2 regions of the Fervidobacterium pennivorans DSM 9078 genome follow, and region 2 is predicted to be linked to the other one. Evidence: predicted binding sites of a transcription regulator. Region 2 holds the regulator's gene; the other holds the start of a gene.
What was found. The regulator HrcA, encoded in region 2, represses chaperone genes, less so after heat shock. The targets are predictions, from matches to a motif close to ATTAGCACTCNNANNNTNNGAGTGCTAAT.
Positions count from the first base shown of each region.

Region 1: the regulator HrcA is predicted to act here: its motif matches at 1,543-1,571, upstream of FERPE_RS01110 (ATP-dependent Clp protease ATP-binding subunit).

Region 1 is NC_017095.1:239,740-242,955, forward strand. Features, by position in the region: gene FERPE_RS01100 (MATE family efflux transporter) at 1-134, opposite strand, end outside; gene FERPE_RS01105 (MFS transporter) at 184-1,389, opposite strand; gene FERPE_RS01110 (ATP-dependent Clp protease ATP-binding subunit) at 1,655-3,216, shown strand, end outside.
Region 2 is NC_017095.1:1,955,394-1,958,609, reverse strand. Features, by position in the region: gene rpsB (30S ribosomal protein S2) at 1-96, shown strand, start outside; gene FERPE_RS09225 (DMT family transporter) at 145-1,020, opposite strand; gene hrcA (heat-inducible transcriptional repressor HrcA) at 1,284-2,333, shown strand; gene FERPE_RS09215 (nucleotide exchange factor GrpE) at 2,364-3,002, shown strand; gene dnaJ (molecular chaperone DnaJ) at 3,034-3,216, shown strand, end outside.

The DNA of each region.
Region 1 (3,216 bases), 450 kb from region 2:
GCGAAACCAAGCATTGTGGGAAGGGATAATCTAAATAATTCTTTGGTGAGAAACTTGACGCTTTCATTCTCAACGATATGTTTTTTGCCATTTGACCTTTCGTCAAATGTTTTCGGTGTTTTCAATGTTTTCACCGTATCCCCCCATTTATGTAACCTAGAATTCCTAGAATTTCTAGAATTCTTACTCGGAAATATGTTTGTACATTCTAATCATAACATAAGCGTTTAAAAAATAGAAAAGCGAGCTTACAACAAAAATGAGCGTGTATCCGTTGTTGTATTTGGTGAATATGGAAAATAGGTCTGCTGAGAGGGCACGTGCAACGTTGTTTATAAACGAGTTCATACCGTTAATCGAGGAAAGCAGATTTGCTGGTATGTTGGAAAAGACTAAGGCGGTCAGGAGAGGACCAACCATATTCATTACCGCAAAGCGGAGTATATACACGAAGGTAAAGGTTATCGGTTCCCTTATAAAGCTGAGCAATACGATTAGTATGGGCACGAATACATAAGAAAAGATTAAAACGTTCATATCCCCGAACTTTTTCCCCAACTTGTAAGAAAACACTGCACCAATACTGGTAGCTAACTGAGCTAACGCTAAAATGAGTCCTATCAACGATGGTTTCATATGGAATATATCGTAGAATATCACATTACCAAAAGTTACAAACAAGCCTGCGCCAAATCCAACACTCATAGTGGACAAGAAATAGTAAAGTACCACTTTCAACGCCCGCTTGTCTAACTTGTTGAGAATGCTGAAAAATTTTAGCACATTGGTGTCTCCAGTGTTTTGGCGTTCGTATTTTGGTTCATATAATTTCAGTTTCCAGATAGGAGCAAACGCAACGATTCTTGATAAACTTGCTACAATTAATACGGTCCTAATTGGAAAAACGTCTCCTAACAACCCACCAAATATATTTCCCAAAACTCCGGTGAACATTCCTATTCCAAAGTTAAGACCTAGCACCTTACTACGACTTTCTCTTGAAGTGTTTAGTATCAAAAGTGTGGAAAGGACAATGGATGTTGCTGTTGAAAAACCACCGAAAAGAAAAGAAGAAATGCCAAGCTGAATAAGTGAGGGAGAAATGACCCTATACGTTCCGAAAAAAATACTCAAAAGATGTGTAGTAAGCATTAGTTGTTTTTTATTAATTTTATCTGCAATGATACCAAAAACAAGTCCAAGTAACGCACTACCCCAAAGGAAGAATGAGGTGATACGACCAACTTGCGAAGTTGGTATGCCTGAGGTTCGAAGCATCAGATTGAAAATGGTTCCGTATATACCTTGTGCAAGCCCATCTATGAACGTAAAAAGAGTAATTAAGCGAGCAGCAGAATCAGTTGACGATGAATCGGAACGATAAGGCATGATTTTGTGTAAAACCTCCTCGATTAGTCTGAAAATAAGTTAGGACATCGAACAATCATCAATTAAATTCTAACATTACACTTTTCAAAATCAAGTCGGAAAACTTCTGCTTTTTGAATCTTTCTTCTAACTAAAAAATTTTTGACTTTTTTGATTAGCACTCTTGACAAATAAGTGCTAATATGGTATACTATCATCGGAAATGCAAATTAAACAAAATAGAAAGAATTAAACAAAATAGAAAGAAAAGAAAGGAGTGGTTGATATGACATTCAACCTCGAGGAATTCACGGAAAACGCTCAGGAGATATTACAGTCTGTAACGGATGTGTTAAATCGTTACAGGCAGAATCAGATGGCGCCTGAGCACGTGCTTTTAGCCATGTTGGAGAACTCGAAAAACGCTGCTTACGATATTCTGACTCATCTCAACGTAGATATCGATGGTTTGAGAAGAGATGTGGAACGTGTTATCACATCCAGAGGAGGTTATAACTACTATTCTGGTGGCACAGGCCAGATCTACGTTACACCAGATACTACTAAGGTCATTAATGAAGCGAAACGCGAAGCAAGACGCATGGGTGACGAAAAGGTCGGAACAGACCATTTACTCCTTGCTATGGCAATAGTACCAGAAACAACTGTCTACAGGTTGCTGGCAAGATATGGAGTCACCCAAGACAAGCTCTATACAGCTATCAAAGAACTTAGAATGAAGAGAACATATTCTGAAGAGGAAAACATCGACGTTCTTGCCAAATTTACCGAGAACTTAACTGAAATGGCAAAGAACGGACAGTTGATGCCTGTCATAGGTAGGGACAACGAAGTCAACAGGATGATAGAAATTCTTGGGAGAAAGATTAAGAACAACCCAGTTCTCATAGGAGACCCAGGTGTTGGTAAGACAGCAATCGTTGAGGGGCTTGCTCAAAGAATAGTCTCTGGAAATGTGCCAGATTTCTTGAAGAACAAAACAATTCTTAAGCTTGATCTTGCAAGGTTAGTTGCTGGAACAAAATTCAGAGGAGAATTCGAGGAAAGGCTCAAGAAACTTATAGATGTGCTCAAAAAGAGAACAGATGTGATCCTCTTCATCGACGAACTTCATACAGTTGTTGGGGCTGGAGCTGCTGAAGGTGCTCTCGATGCTGGTAACATTCTGAAACCAGAACTGGCAAGAGGTACACTGAGGGTGATTGGAGCAACTACTGTTGAAGAATACAGAAAACATATAGAAAAAGACAAAGCGCTTGCAAGAAGGTTCCAGGTTATATTCGTTTCAGAACCATCGGTTGAAGAAACGATTGAGATTTTGAAGGGTCTCAGACCGAAATTCGAAGAGTTCCATGGAGTTAAGATTAGTGACAAAGCTATCGAAGCAGCCGCCAAGTTGGCTTCAAAGTACATTACAGACAGGTTCATGCCGGACAAAGCCGTGGACTTGGTAGATGAGGCAGCAGCTCGTGCGAAGATAGATGGTAAACAAGAAGTAACGGATGAAGATATTGCAAAGGTTATCGAGCGCTGGACTGGTATACCTGTTGGTAAGATTATGGGTGACGAAAAGGAAAAAATTAAGAACCTTGAAAAGCTCATTCACGAAAAGTTTGTAGACCAAGAAGAAGCAGTAAAAGTTGTAGCGAACGCTATAAAGATGTCTCGTGCAGGTATCAGAAATCCGAAACGACCACTCGGTGTGTTCTTGTTCCTTGGACCAACTGGTGTTGGTAAAACAGAGCTTGCAAAGAGATTAGCCGACGTGCTGTTTGGTAGTGAAAAGGCGCTAATCAGAATCGATATGAGTGAGTACATGGAAAAGCA
Region 2 (3,216 bases):
GTACCTTACTCAACAGAAGAAGCAACCACAACTACGACAGAAGTAGAAGAAATTGAAATCAGCATACCAGAAAACCTTGACGAAGAGGAAATATAAGGAAAATAAATAATACCAAAGCCCTCGGGAAATCCGAGGGCTTTTTTGTTATCTACTCTGTTCAACTTCTTTGCTTTTCAGATAAGAATTAAGAATTAGCGAAACAAGTATCAAAATCATTCCAAATACTTGTACTGCAGCAATCCTTTCATGCCGAATGAAACTGCCTGCAATTACAGATATCACCGTCGTTAGATTTGAGAAAAGAGAAGAAACCGTTGGTGAAACCTTGCTAAGCATGAAATTCACAAGAAAAAATGCAACCGTTGAAGAAAGTATGCCAAGATACAATGCTCCAATAACAACAGCAGGGTGGAATGCGATTGTGAAATTTCCTGTTACGATGCTCAGGAAAAAGAAAAAGACAAATCCCGTAAGCATCATAAAGAACGTTATCTCAACAGGAGTGAACTCTGAGGATAGCTTTCTCGAGAAAATATTGTAAAATGCTGCGGAGAAAACCGCACCCAAAACCAACAGCTTTCCAAGTAGCGCTCCTTGTTCTAATCCCCCACCTTTGACGATAAGAAACACTCCAAAAAAGCTAAGAAATGCGAAGAGAATTTGGTACCATCTGATTCTTTCTTTCAGCAATGCTGGACTCAAAATCGTTATAACGATTGGAATTAATGCAATCAACATCCCAGCCTCAGAGGACGTCGTAAACCTGAGTCCATTAGTCTCGAACACAAAGTAAGCAATCGGTTGAAATAGCGCTACTTTCCATAATTTCCAAAATGGTTTCTTTGTTAATTTTACGATTCCAAAAAGCCAAAGTAATAGCATCACACTGGTTGCCACACCAAACCTAAAGGCTAAAAACGTGTAAACGTTTATATGTTCTATACTGTTTTTAGTAAAAAGGAATGATAACCCAAATATCGTTGAAACTGCAAATCCAGAAATATAAACCTTCCAGTTCACATTTATCACCTCAGGCAAAGTAGAATCATCTACAAATGTTCGTATTCCGCACAATTTTTTCTGTTACTATTTTACCAAAAAGGAAATTTTCATCAATATTTTTCTTTGCTTTGTGTCTGATATCTCAGATACTGAAAACACTCCAAAAATTGACAAATTCTCACACTTATGGTAATATATTAGCAGACTAAAGTGTAGATTGCTAACATTTCTGATAACAAAAATTAGGCTAAAACAGATAGAAAAACGGAGAGGTGATAACCGTGTTAGGAAACGATATCACCGAAAGACAAAAGAAAGTTCTTTACTGCATTGTGCAAGAATACATCAACACGAGGACCCCTGTAAGCTCAAAAAGGGTTTTGGAAAGTGCTGCAATTGAGAGATCCGGTGCAACGATTAGAAATGATATGAACCGTTTAATGCGCACGGGATATATATTCCAGCCACACACTTCTGCTGGTCGCGTTCCAACAGACAAAGGACTCAGGTTTTACGTAAATGAACTGAAAAAAATCAGGGAAGAGATAAAGTCCAAAAGCTCACAAGTGGAGGTTGCGGCAAAATTTCCAATCGGTGATATGGAAAAGGTGCTCACGGGTGCAGCAAAGTTGTTAAGCTCTTCAACAAAAGGTATGGTTATTATTGAAAAGCCCAGCCCACTAACGCTAAGAATCAAGCGTATAGTTGTAACACCTGTGAGTAAGAATTTCTCAATTGCGAATATAATTACATCCCTCGGTCTCAGTTCTTCCATTCCAATCCAGCACACCGAACTTGACGATGTTGAGAAAATAGAGCAGATGCTTAACAAAGCGATGACAGGATTAACATTGAACGAATTCAAATCCAAATTGCGAGATATACTTACTCGAATCAATAATTTTAACAACTTAAATAGCTTCAAAGACAGCGATTTTGGAACTATCAGTCGTGGATTTTTAGAAATCACGGAAAGGTTATCTGTTGAAAGCTACGAAGATTACATAACGGAAGGACTACCAAACCTTCTTGCAAACGATAGAATCAATCTGAAAAAATTACAAAACATCCTTGTGTATGTTTCATCCGACGTGTTTTACAAAGAACTATTTGAGCTTGAGAACGACATATACATCGGTAAAGAGCATGGATTGAAGTTCCTTGAAGATTTCTCGGTAATTCTTGGACAGTTCTACTCAGAAGATAATCCCGTTGGACGCGTTGCTGTTATATTCGACAAATACGGTCGATATGATTTGATTATGGATAGCTTCGAGTTTATGCTCAACAGACTGAGCGAGTATTTCACTATAGTATCGAGGAATGTCTAAAAACTCAAACTAAAAGAGGAGGTAGGGAACATGTGTGAAGAAAAGAAAATAAATGAAATAAATGAAACACAACTGCAAGTTCAAAACAACTTGGAAAGTTCAAATGAAATTAAGGAGCGAGAAGAAGTGAACCAAATGAACCAAAACGAATTATCAGAAGAGAACAAACAACTGAAAGAAAAGATAGCAGAGTTAGAAAACCAACTGAAGGAAATACAGAACGCTGCACGCATAATCAAAGCAGCATTTGAAAATTACAAGCTCGACGTTGATAGGCAAATTAGAGACGCAACGAAATCAACGGCGCTTCGTATAGTAAAAGCGCTTATACCCATTTTAGACGATTTTAAGAGAGCGTTCAAATACTACGACTCAGACAAGGATTTAGAAAAATTCAAACTTGGAGTAGAAAAAATCTATGAAAAACTTCTAAAGACACTGGAAAACGAGGGATTAAGGATTATTGATGCCTCTGGAAAGTTTGACCCGTTCAACCATGAAGCATTTGAAAAAGAGGAACGTGATGATGTTGAAGAATACACTATTCTTGAAGTCATTGAAGATGGTTACACATTCAATGGGCAGGTTGTAAAACCAACTAAGGTACGTGTTGCTATAAAACCAAGAAAAAAGGAAGAGAATGCAGTTAATGACCAACAAAACACGTGAGAATCAAAATACAAAATAGGGGTGGTTTGCAATGCCAGCAAGAAAAGACTATTATGAAATTCTCGGAGTGCCAAGAAACGCTTCTGAGGATGAAATAAAGGCTGCATATAAAAGGCTTGTAAAAGAGTGGCATCCTGATAGGCATACTGGTGATAAGAAAAAGGAAGCAGAGCAGAAATTCAAAGAGATACAAGAAGCGTACGAGGTTTTAAGT